Regions from separate parts of the Roseburia sp. OM02-15 genome, predicted to be linked through region 3. Evidence: predicted binding sites of a transcription regulator. Region 3 holds the regulator's gene; each other region holds the start of a gene.
The links. Region 3 encodes Rex, which represses fermentation and respiration genes when NADH is low (regulators of the CRP and FNR family bind a similar motif). Its sites were predicted from a motif close to ATTGTTAANTANTTAACAAT; they were not measured.

Region 1: the regulator Rex is predicted to act here: its motif matches at 2,246-2,265, upstream of DXB15_RS05915 (NAD(P)-binding protein).
Region 2: the regulator Rex is predicted to act here: its motif matches at 1,673-1,692, upstream of DXB15_RS10175 (acyl-CoA dehydrogenase family protein).
Region 4: the regulator Rex is predicted to act here: its motif matches at 1,322-1,341, upstream of DXB15_RS11210 (enoyl-CoA hydratase-related protein).

What each region holds. Positions count from the first base shown of each region.
Region 1 is NZ_QULX01000004.1:219,193-222,398, forward strand. It holds gene DXB15_RS05910 (NADH-dependent [FeFe] hydrogenase, group A6) at 1-152, opposite strand, end outside; gene DXB15_RS05915 (NAD(P)-binding protein) at 146-1,978, opposite strand; gene scpB (SMC-Scp complex subunit ScpB) at 2,347-2,916, opposite strand; gene DXB15_RS05925 (segregation and condensation protein A) at 2,923-3,206, opposite strand, start outside.
Region 2 is NZ_QULX01000009.1:64,845-68,050, reverse strand. It holds gene DXB15_RS10180 (FAD-binding oxidoreductase) at 162-1,589, shown strand; gene DXB15_RS10175 (acyl-CoA dehydrogenase family protein) at 1,747-2,883, shown strand; gene DXB15_RS10170 (electron transfer flavoprotein subunit beta/FixA family protein) at 2,977-3,206, shown strand, end outside.
Region 3 is NZ_QULX01000014.1:29,101-32,306, reverse strand. It holds gene DXB15_RS12300 (NAD(P)H-hydrate dehydratase) at 1-1,153, opposite strand, end outside; gene DXB15_RS12295 (redox-sensing transcriptional repressor Rex) at 1,238-1,873, opposite strand; gene DXB15_RS12290 (ABC-F family ATP-binding cassette domain-containing protein) at 1,963-3,206, opposite strand, start outside.
Region 4 is NZ_QULX01000011.1:76,948-80,153, reverse strand. It holds gene proC (pyrroline-5-carboxylate reductase) at 1-226, opposite strand, end outside; gene DXB15_RS11210 (enoyl-CoA hydratase-related protein) at 475-1,254, opposite strand; gene mutY (A/G-specific adenine glycosylase) at 1,549-2,637, shown strand; gene DXB15_RS11200 (glycosyltransferase family 2 protein) at 2,987-3,206, shown strand, end outside.

The DNA.
Region 1 (3,206 bases), on a different contig from region 3:
TCTACCACACAGATACGGCAGGATGCGATCTCATTTATCTCTTTTAAGTAACACAATGTCGGAATCTTGATGCCCACCTGAGCAGCAGCTGCCAGAATTGTCGTACCCTCCGGCACCTGAACTTTTTTATTGTTAATTGTTAAATTTACCATTCGAACTCTCTGCCTCCTCTCAGTGTGGCGCAACCATAATGATCGCATCGTAAGCAACGGCTTGCTTCCTGCTCTGCTTCTTCGCAGCTCATTGGAAGTTCAATTGCTTCAAAGTTTGTTCTTCTTGCCCATGCCTCTACTTCCTGAAGGTTGACACGTCCACAAGGAACTTTGTCATTCAGCATCGGCTCAGGAATTGCAACATCACAACTGATCGGATGATGACAGCCAAGATATTCGTCAATATTTGCTGCAGCGGCTTTACCTGCTGCGATTGCTTTGATTACTGTGGATGGACCGGATACACAGTCACCGCCTGCATATACGCCAACCATGTTGGCAGCACCACCTTCATTGGCAACGATGCGTCCCCAGTTGGTAGCAAGACCGAAATCAGCAAACGGCTGAGATACGATATCCTGTCCGATGGCAACCAGAACGATATCACATTCCATACGTTCTTCCGGTTTGTTTGCCTTACGCGGGGAAGGTCTGCCTCCTCTTACCGGTCCGATGATCTGCGGCTGTACCCAGAGTGCACATGCGTTTCCTTCTGCATCGGCTTCTACACGAAGCGGTGCTTTTAAGGTAACAAGCTCGATTCCCTCTGCCACAGCACCTTCTACCTCTGCCGGAAGTGCAGTCATATCTTCCTGGCGTCTGCGGTATACGATACTTACAGTCTCTGCATTGGCACGAATTGCAGTTCTCGCACAGTCCATTGCCACGTTTCCGCCACCGACAACAACGACACGTTTGCCGGTGTAATCCGGATATTTTCCATCGCCGATCTCACGCAGCATATCAACCGCAGAGATTACATTTTTGCTGTCCTCGCCTTCCAGACCAAGTTTTTTATCGGTATGTGCACCAATTGCCACATAAGTTGCATCGTAAAATTTATGAATCTCCTTCATTTCTTCTGTACCGATATTTTGATTCATTTTTACTTCTACACCGGTAGCAAGAATTGCATCAATATCCTCCTGCAGACGTTCACGTGGGAAACGGTAGTTTGGAATACCGTAACGAAGCATACCGCCAAGGTGCTGCTTCTCCTCAAATACAGTACAATGATGTCCCATTAACTGCAAGAAATAAGCAGCTGTCAGACCACTCGGACCACCGCCGATAATGGCAATATTTTTGCCTGTTGACGGTGCACATTCCGGAACCGGTACCTGATTGGACGGTGCATTGTCCACGATATATCGTTTGATACCACGGATATTGATGGAATCATCAATGATATTTCTGCGGCATCTTGCCTCACACGGATGCTCACAGATCAGGGCACATGCAGTCGGGAACGGGTTGTCCTTACGGATCAGACGAACCGCATCCTCACAACGTCCCTCTCCTGCCAGTGCGATATATCCCGGGATGTCTACATGTGCCGGACAGAGTGTTACGCAAGGAATCGGTTGCTCGAATGATCCCAGACATCTGTGTTCTGTAATATGGGAAATATAATCTTCTTTGAAACCTTCCAGACCTGCCAGCACCATACGCGCGGATTCAAAACCAATGGCACAATCAGCAGAGTTTTTAATATTTTCTGCTGTCTGCTCAATCAATTTCAAGGTGTCCATGGTCGCTTCATTATCCAGAACCTTCTCCAGAAGATCTTCTAACTGTCCCAGACCGATGCGACATGGAACACATTTTCCACATGTCTGTGCATGACATACTTTTAAGAATGCCAGCTGCATATCTACCGGACAGACTCCCGGTGGATTTGCCACAATTCGCTGTGTAAATTCTTTCATAAGCTGTTCCGTCGTAGAATTTACTTTGTCAGCTGATACTACTGATAATCTGCTCATATCCTATCCTCCTAAACCTTTACCACTGTAAAGTCGGTTGCATCACGATGATTTTATGTAAATTCCAGAACTGCTTTTTGTATATTTTTTACATATTTTCATCCGTTTCGCAACGCCCATGTGTCGTATATTAATATAGGATTGTATTTATTTCAATACTGATAAATGGGTTATCAGGTTTCCGGTTAGTCACTTTAACCTATTTTTACAACCTATTTTTGTGTATTTTGTACAAATCATCACAAAGGATATTAGCACTTGTTTATAATAGTCAATTAATTAACAATGTTTTTAATCGAATTCGTATAATTTTGCCACTTAATTTTGTGAACTTTTTTATTCTGTTTTATTTTGTTTCGTTCTGTTAATTACACTTTCAACTGAAGCTGCACTTCTTCCTCAGCTTCCTGCTTCAATTCCTCGATCTTATCCGGATTCATGTCCGGTAATTCTTCCACAGACTGCACATCAAAACAGCGTAAAAACTCTTCCGTGGTTCCAAACAAGATCGGTCGTCCCGGTGCATCCAGACGTCCTGCCTCCTGAATGAGTCCATAATCCAGAAGTTTATTAATGGCATGTTCACAGGATACCCCGCGGATTTTTTCAATCTCTACTTTTGTTACCGGCTGCTTATACGCAACAATCGATAACGTTTCCAATAATACATCCGTCAGCACCTGTTTGCGTGGCTGCTTTGCGATCCGGATCAGATATTCATACTGGGACGGTTTTGTACAGATCTGATACGCGCCATCCAGTTCCAGGATCTGCAGTCCACAGTTGGATGCCTGATAGCGGTCTGCCAGATTCCGCACGATCAGTTCTGCCTCCCGCTCTCCGACCTGCAGCGCAAACGCCAGTTTTTTCAGTTCTACCGAATCTCCCATTGCAAACAGAATCGCTTCTGCCGCTGCTTCGTATTCTTCAATTTTCATGTTTCTTTACTCCTGTATCTCCAATTCCGTTTTCGGGCATACGGTAATATAGATTTCGTCAAATAAATGTTCCTGTTCGATCTGTATCCGCCCGGTTTTCATCAGTTCCAGAATACCAAGGAAGGTTACAATGATCTCCACCTTACTTCCCTGCCGCTCCAGCAGATCCCGGAAAGAAAAACGTTCATGTTCCATGCAGTAAGTTTCCAGATAGATCATTTTTTCATCCAGTGACACTTCCTCCCGTTCGATTTTTCCAAATCTGGAACGGATCGGATCCATTTTATCAG
Region 2 (3,206 bases), on a different contig from region 3:
ACAGTGAAAAATAAGCTGTTAAAAATAAAATCTGAAGTCAATAATTTGATGAAATATGATAATTCTCCTATATTTTGAACATAGAAATTGCAAAGTAATTGTGTTCAGAATACGGGATAGGATAAAGATTTTGAGAAATGTGTAAAAGGAGGATTTGGATGATGGCAGATTACAGCTACAACCAAGTGACACCGGAACTCATAGAAGAGTTCAAAAAAATCGTTCCGGGCAAGGTATTCACCGGAGATGAGATCAATGCAGATTACTCTCACGATGAAATGCCGATTTACGGAAAAGGAGCTCCGACCGTATTGATCGAAGCAACCACAACGGAGGATATTTCAGCAATCGTGAAGCTGTGTTTTGAAAACAGCATTCCGGTCATTCCGAGAGGTGCAGGAACCGGTCTGACTGGTGCATCTGTTGCACTGCACGGCGGTGTCATGATCGACATGTCCAAGATGAACAAGATTCTGGAGTATGACAAAGAGAACTTTGTAGTTCGTGTAGAGGCAGGCGTTTTGCTGAACGACCTTGCAGAGGACGCACAAAAACAGGGACTCTTATATCCACCAGATCCGGGTGAAAAATTTGCAACTCTTGGCGGAAACGTATCTACAAACGCAGGTGGTATGAGAGCCGTAAAATATGGATGTACAAGAGATTATGTCAGAGCAATGACCGTAGTACTTCCAACCGGCGAGATCGTAAAACTTGGTGCAACTGTTTCCAAAACTTCCACCGGATACAGCCTGTTAAATCTGATGATCGGTTCTGAGGGAACTTTAGGTATCATCACAGAGCTGACTTTAAAACTGATTCCGGCACCGAAGGAAACCATCAGCCTGATCATTCCGTATGAGAACCTGGAAGACTGTATCGCAACTGTTCCGAAATTTTTCATGGAGCATTTACAGCCACAGGCCATTGAATTTATGGAAAAAGAAATTGTTCTGGCTTCCGAGCGTTACCTTGGTAAGAGCGTGTTCCCACAGCAGTTAGAGGGCGTGGACATTGGCGCATATCTGCTGGTAACTTTTGACGGAGAGGATATGGAATCTCTGGAAGAAATCACTGAGAAAGCAGCAGAAGTTGTACTGGAAGCAGGAGCAATTGACGTATTGGTTGCCGATACACCGGCGAAGAAAAAAGATGCCTGGGCAGCAAGAAGTTCTTTCCTGGAAGCCATCGAGGCAGAGACAAAATTGCTGGATGAATGCGATGTCGTCGTTCCGGTAAATCAGATTGCATCTTATCTGACCTTTGTAAAATCACTGGAATCCAACTATGATTTTACCATCAAGAGCTTCGGTCATGCAGGAGATGGAAACTTACATATTTATGCATGTGCCAACGATATGGATGAGGCAGAGTTCAAAAAACAGGTTGCTGATTTCATGGATATTATTTACAAAAAAGCGGCAGAGTGTGGCGGACTGATTTCCGGCGAGCACGGAATTGGTTATGGAAAAATGGATTATCTGGCAGCATTTGCAGGTGAGACAAGCATGCGTCTGATGAAAGGCATCAAAGAAGTTTTTGATCCGAAGATGATCTTAAATCCGGGCAAGATTTGCTACAAGTTGTAAAAACAAGCTGATTTTACGAGTGCTGCTTTTTGAAAGAATTTCAAGAATGGAATGTAGAAGCAGTAGAACACTGAAAATCCGATTTTGTGAGAAAAATAACAATTAGTTGAAATAATATTTGAAAAAATAGGATCACTTACTATAAGGAGGAGTCAAAATGGCATATTTAATTTCTGAAGAAGCACAGGATCTGTTACAGGACGTAAAAAATTTCTGCGATAAAGAAGTCGTAGAGCAGTGTAAAGCATACGATGTATCCGGCGAATGGCCGAAAGAGATTTACGATAAAGCGATCGAGCAGGGATATCAGGCACTGGAAGTTCCGGAGGAGTTTGGTGGCCCGGGTTTATCAAGAGTAGATGTGGCAGCTCTCATCGAGCAGATGGCAATTGCGGATGCTGGATTTGCAACTACCATTTCCGCCAGCGGACTTGGTATGAAACCGGTACTGATCGCAGGAAGTAAAGAGTTAAAACAGCGTGCATGCGATCTGATCCTGGAAGGCGGCTTCGGTGCGTTCTGCCTGACTGAGCCGGGTGCTGGTTCTGATGCAGGCGCAGGCAAGACAACCGCTGTCAAAGACGGTGACGAGTATGTACTGAACGGAAGAAAATGCTTTATCACAAACGGCGGCATTGCTTCTTTCTACTGTGTAACAGCCATGACAGACAAGACAAAAGGTGTCAAAGGAATGTCCATGTTCTTCGTAGAAAAAGGCACTCCGGGCTTGAGCACAGGAAAAGAAGAGAACAAAATGGGTATTCGTACTTCCAACACCTGTGATGTAGTCCTTGAGGATGTCAGAATCCCGGCTTCCAACCTGATCGGTGAGGAAGGAAAAGGCTTCAACATCGCAATGCAGACACTGGATCAGGCGCGTACCTGGATGGGATGCGTTGCAACCGGTATCGCACAGAGAGGTATCAACGAGGCCATCGCTTACGGCAAAGAGCGTGTACAGTTTGGCAAACCGATCATCAAAAATCAGGCGCTGAAATTCAAAGTAGCTGATATGGAGATCAAGACAGAAACCGCACGTCAGATGGTAGCACATGCCTTGACAAAAATGGATCTGGGTCTTCCTTATACAAAAGAGTCCGCAATTGCAAAATGCTATGCTTCTGATATCGCAATGGAAGTTGCTTCTGAGGCCATTCAGATGTTCGGCGGATATGGCTATAGCCGTGAGTACCCGGTAGAGAAACTGTTGAGAGATGCCAAGATCTTCCAGATCTTTGAGGGAACAAACGAAGTACAGAGAATCGTTATCTCAAACAGTGTGATCGGTAAATAAGTTATCCCTTATCTAACAATATATGTATTCCGTCGATGGACATTTTTTGAAAGTTGGCGGAATACGAACAAAAAATATGCAGGAGAAATCATTATGGAAATATTAGTTTGCATCAAACAGGTTCCGGACGATTCTGTGGAAATCTCTTTGGATGAAGCCACAGGAAAACCGGCACTGGACGGGGTAACACCTGTCGTAAATGCATTTGATACATATGCAGAAGAAATGGCAGTACGTCTGAAAGAAGCTGTTGGCGAGAGTGAAGTGACTGTGGTATCCATCGGAGATGACAGTGTGAAAAACTCCTTAAAAAACTGTCTCGC
Region 3 (3,206 bases):
ATGTTCCGATGAGCCGGCTCATTTCGCCAAGATGCGGAGTAAAAACTGCTCCGTTTTTCAAAAACTGCAGCCATTCCGGATTTTTGGAAATCAGATTCAGGGCATCCGCATCAAACAGGCACGGTTTTGTATTCTGCTCGATCACAGTTTTCACCATTTTTTCTGACAATGCAGACTGTCCGATTCCGGAACCGACTGCCACGGCATCTGCCCAGGCAAGCTGTGTTTCCACAAATTTTACCACATCTGTTGTATCATTGTAAACTGCCAGTACCGCTTCCGGTACAAGTTGCTGCAAAATTGCCCGGTTACTTTCCACCGTTGCCACCCGGACCAGACCGCATCCCATCCGGTATGCCGCCTTTGCCGCAAAAACTGCCGCACCTGCCATTCCTTCGGAACCGGCGATCAATAACAGTTTTCCGTAACTTCCTTTATTAGAGTGCGCTGTTCTTTTTGGCAGCATATCAAGATCTTCTTTTTCCAGCACATGCAATCCCGGTATAATGTCAAACAAACTTTCTGTGGTAAATCCAATATCTTCCACTTTGAGTGCGCCGGTATACTCTGCTCCCGGATATAAAAGCTGTCCCCGCTTTTCAAATCCAAAGGTCACAGTCACATCTGCCTGAAATGCCGTTCCAAGCACCTCTCCAGTGGTTGCCGATATTCCGGAAGCAATATCTACCGCAATTTTACCGGCGCCCTCGTAATACACGTTCAATTCTTTTATAATATCTGCATATTTTCCGGTTATCTCCCGGCTCAGTCCAATGCCAAAGAGCGCATCTACAATGACATCCCAGTTCTCCTGGAATGCCTCTTCGGGTGTTAAAACCGGCACATTATAATTCTTTGCGATCTTCATCTGCCGGGCTGTTTCTGTAGTCATTTTTTCAGGATTTCCGGCAAAACAGATACCCACTTCATATCCCTGCAAAGCAAGCAGACGTCCAACAGCGATACCATCACCGCCATTATTCCCCGCGCCGCATACAGTCAGAATTCTCGTATCATCATCCGGATAACGCTCCATAATTTCTTTTACCACACTTAAGGCAGCACGTTCCATTAATACCGCTGATAACATTCCCATCTTCATGGTATTTTCATCACACTGTTTCATTTCCTGACCATTTAATACATCTCTCATCGTTATATTCCCCCGGTTTGTTTTGCACAATTTACATACAAATGCGCTCTGCCCGTAGGACAAAGCGCACGTTTGCAAGGTTTCTTATTCGTTATCCTGTCTGCGGACAATGTTATAAGACAGCTGCATCAAGCTGTCAGACAAGTGAACATTTTCCACAACTACATCATCCGGAAGTTCCAGATCCAGATGTGCAAAGTTCCAGATTGCACGGATGCCAAGTTTTACCAGCTGCTCCGCTGCCTGTTCTGCCTTTTCTTTCGGAAGTGTCAATACCGCAATATCAACTCTCTGATGCTTTACAAATTCCGGAAGTTCGTCCATCATATGTATCTCAATACCACGGACTGACAAACCTGCCAGTGCCGGATTGACATCAAAAAGTCCGGTGATCATAAAGCCACGTTTCTCAAACTTCACATAATTTGCCAGCGCCTGTCCCATATTACCGGCTCCGACTACGATAATGTTGTGCTGTCGGTCAAGACCAAGGATTTTTCCAATCTCCTCATACAGATACTGCACATTATAACCGTATCCCTGCTGGCCAAAACCACCAAAATTGTTCAGATCCTGACGAATCTGAGAAGCTGTTACTTTCATTCGAACGCTCAGCTCATTGGATGAAATTCTTTCTACTCCCGCATCCAGCAATTCTCCAAGATATCTGTAATATCTTGGCATTCGACGTATGACCGCCTGCGAAATTTCCTTTTGCATCTTCCATTTACTCCTTCAACCATTTGCGTTACTACCCGCAATTATCTGTATTCATTATAAACATCTGAGATTATTTTGTCAATTTTTTATCAATCAGATGCCAGTTCTTCCCATTCTTCGTACAGCTGATCCAGTTTTTCCTGTACTTCCACCTGCTCGCTGTGCAGTTTTCCAAGTTTTGCAGAGTTGGTCGCCACTGCCGGATCCTGAAATTGTTCATCCAATTCTGTCAGTTTTTCTTCCAGAGACTCAATCTCGGCTTCAATTTTCTTCACACGGTTCTGAATTTTACGCTTTTTCGCCTGTTCTTCCTTCTGAGTCTGCCAGTCTGTCTTACCCTCGGACACTTCTTCGGTGCTTACTGCTGCTTCTGTCTCCGAAGATGCCAGATATGCCCGCTCGTTTGTCTCTTTTTTCTCCAGATAATAGTCATAATTACCGATATAATTGACCAGACTGTGCTCTGTCAGGTTCAGGATACGGGTCGCTGTCCGGTTAATAAAATAACGATCATGGGATACAAACAGCACGGTTCCCTCATAACGTTTCAGAGCAGACTCCAAAATTTCCTTAGAAGCGATATCCAAATGGTTCGTCGGCTCATCCAGGATCAGGAAGTTTGCCTCGGAGAGCATCAGTTTTGCCAGTGACAGACGGCCGCGCTCACCACCGCTCAAGTCACTGACGCGCTTGAACACATCATCCTCGGTAAACAAAAATGCTGCCAGAATATTTCGGATACGTGTCTGTGTCAGCTTCGGATAATCGTCCGCAATCTCTTCCATCAACGTTTTTTCCATATGAAGCACCTGCTGCTCCTGATCATAATAACCGATTTTTACGTTTGTTCCCAACGTAAAAGAACCTGCATCTGCATTTACTTTTTCATTCAGGATCTTTAAAATTGTTGTCTTTCCGGTTCCGTTCTGACCGATCAGAGCCACGCGCTCACCACGTTTGATTTCAAAAGAAATATCCTGAAACAGTTTCTTATTTTCATAAGCCTTTGAAAGACCTTCCACCCGCAGCACATCGTTTCCACTGATAATGGACGGTGTCAGTGTCATATGCATCTCGGATTTTTCTTCCTGTGGTTTTTCTAAAACATCTATTTTTGCCAGCTGCTTTTCACGGCTCTCTGCACGCTTGATGGATTTCTCCCGGTTAAAGGATTTCAGTTTTTCAATAACGGCTTCCTGATGTTTGATCTCCCGCTGCTGATTATAGTAAGCACGCAACGCTTCCTCTCTTGCAAAAGCAGCTTTTGCAGCATAAGCTGTATAATTACCATCGTACACTGCAGATTTGTGCATGCTGATTTCCACAACTTTCG
Region 4 (3,206 bases), on a different contig from region 3:
GGTTTGGTTTTACGGCAAGGAACAGAATATCTGCTTTTTGTGCAGCAATTTTGTTATCTGTTCCAGCGTCAATGCCAAAACTTTCTTTCAGGCGAAGCACTGTTGCTTCGTGTGCGGCGGTGGCATAGATATGGTCACAGTCTGACAGACCGGAAGAGAGCAGACCGCCGATGATGGCAGTTGCCATATTTCCACCACCGATGAAACTGATCATTTTATCAATCATAAATTACAACTCCTTTCAAAAATTACAGCATGATCATAAATTGTAAGATCAAAGAATCAGAGAAATCTTATTTTTCAGTAAACAGGAAAATAAGATTCTGGCAGCTGTATTTTTGTTCTATAAAAATTGTTTTATAAAAATAATTGCTTTATAAAAACAGGGATGCCAGAAATACAACATTGTATTGGTGGCACCCCCATTTTGTTTTATCGAAAAATCATAAGATCTTCATTCAAAAATTGTTCGATTTAGAAATCTGTAAAGTTTTTCTCTTTACGTTTCTCAAGGAAAGCTGTCATTCCTTCTGTTTTATCATGTGTAGAGCATGTCATACCGAAGAGGTTTGCTTCGTACTCAACAGCGTTCTTGATATCCATGTCATAACCGTTGTTGATAGCAGCTTTTGCGATAGCAACAGCGTAGCTTGCGTTGCGAGCGATCTTACCAGCTAATTTCTTAGCAGTAGCCATCAACTCTTCCTGCGGAACAACTTTGTTTACAAGACCGATTCTGTAAGCTTCAGCAGCATCAATGTTCTGGCATGCAAAGATCATTTCTTTTGCACGTCCCATACCAATCAGACGAGCAAGTCTCTGTGTACCACCGAATCCCGGGATAATTCCAAGACCGCACTCCGGCTGTCCGAATAATGCATTTTCAGAAGCGATACGGATATCACAAGCCATGGAAATCTCACATCCACCGCCTAATGCAAAACCGTTTACAGCTGCGATTGTAACCTGACGCATGTTCTGTAATTTAAAGAATGGCTCAGAAGCTCTCATACCGAAAGCACGTCCCTCTGCGGCAGAGAAGTTAACCATCTCAGAGATGTCTGCGCCTGCAACGAATGATTTCTCACCAGCACCTGTAAGGATAACAACTTTGATGTCGTCTCTTCCTTCGATCTCTGTCAGAACTTCGTTTAACTCTGTCAGAGTCTCACTGTTCAGTGCGTTTAATGCCTTTGGTCTGTTAATGGTAAGTACGGCGATTGGGCCTTCTACTTCTAAAAGTAAATTATTCATTTGAAATACCTCCTGTTTTGGTAAGTTATGTAATACCATTTACTAACAAATATGATTATACACCATATTTGTTAAAAAGAAAACAATAAAACTAAGATTTGCCAGTAGAAAAAGTATAAAAAATCTGTTAAAGTGCTAAAAGACATTCTTTGTAAAGGAAATTTATAAGGAAGATTTTCTGTTATATAATGAACTTATATAGAAAAATAATAAAACAACAGTAAAAAAGATTACATAGATAATACATGCGGGATTGGAAAAATTTTGCATGATCATGATAGGAGATAAAACGAAATGCTGGAGGATTTTGACTTAGAACAGATCGTGGAGCCATTGCTTGGCTGGTTTGAAAAAAATGCCCGGACACTGCCCTGGCGATCGGTGGCAACGCCGTATCGGGTGTGGGTGTCTGAAATTATGCTGCAGCAGACCAGAGTGGAAGCGGTAAAACCGTATTTTGCCCGTTTTATGGAAGCATTGCCGACAGTTCAGGATCTGGCAGAGTGTGAGGAAGAACGGCTGCTGAAACTGTGGGAAGGTCTGGGATATTATAACCGGGTGCGAAATATGCAGATCGCGGCACAGACGGTGATGGAACAATACAACGGAGAGCTTCCGGCGGATTATGAAAAACTGCGGGAACTGAAAGGAATTGGAAATTATACAGCGGGAGCCATTGCTTCTATTGCATATGGAATCCCGGTGCCGGCGGTGGACGGCAACGTATTGCGAATTTTAATGCGTGTGTCAGCGGATGACTCTGATATTATGAAGCAGTCCGTGAAAACAAAAGTGGAGCAGGCACTGTTAAAAGTGATTCCGGCAGACCGGGCAGGTAGTTTTAATCAGGCATTGATGGAGCTTGGAGCGATTGTCTGTGTGCCAAACGGAGAGCCATTGTGTGGACAATGCCCGTGGCATGATTTCTGTGAGACACGAAAAAAAGGACTCTGGCAGGAACTTCCGGTGAAAAAGAAAGCGAAAGCAAGACGAATCGAAGACCGTACCGTACTTGTGATCCGTGACGGAGAACGTGTGGTATTGAAAAAGCGTCCGAAACGGGGACTTTTAGCAGGTTTGTATGAGTTCCCAAATGAACTTGGAAAACTATCGGAAGATGAGGCATTACATGCTGTGCAGGAGATGAACCTTCATCCGATGCGGATTCAGAAGCTGGAAGATGCGAAACATATCTTTTCCCATGTGGAATGGCGGATGCAGGGGTATATGGTGGAAGTTGATTCACTGACCAGGGAAGAAGCGGGACTTTTGTTTGTGGAAGCGGCACATTCAGAAGAAAAATATCCGATACCGGCGGCATTTGCGGCATACACAAAATATATGAATATCCGTCTTGGAAATGAACGATTTGAAGATAAGTAGTGAGTAATAAAGAGGAAGCCGATGTGTGAACACCGGCTACATGAAAAAGATTTATGAAAAGAAATTGATAATTTCAAAATTGTGTTTTGTAAGATGTTGTTTTGTTCTTTATTTATCTTACAAGTAAGAGTATAGGGAAGAATTGTGTCTTTCGTATGTGGAGAGTATGTTTTTTTTGCAAATAAAATGTGAACAAATTATGAAGTGTAGAATGGTAATAGAAAATTTAGAAAAAATAAGTTAATTTTTTCAGAATCGTGATGTATACTAAAAGGAATAACGGAATAATCATTGTGTAAAAATAGATGCGGCTTACGCTGCAGGAGAAATGCTGAAGGGGAAAATTTGTATGAAGCTATTAACATTTACAGTGCCATGTTATAACTCTCAGAATTATATGTGTCGTTGTGTAGATTCGCTGCTGGTGGGCGGAGAAGATGTGGAGATCATCATTGTGGATGATGGATCTGTCGATGATACTGGAAAAATTGCGGATGAATATGCCCGCAAATATCCGTCCATTGTTCGGGTCATTCATCAGGAAAATGGCGGGCACGGAGCGGGACTGA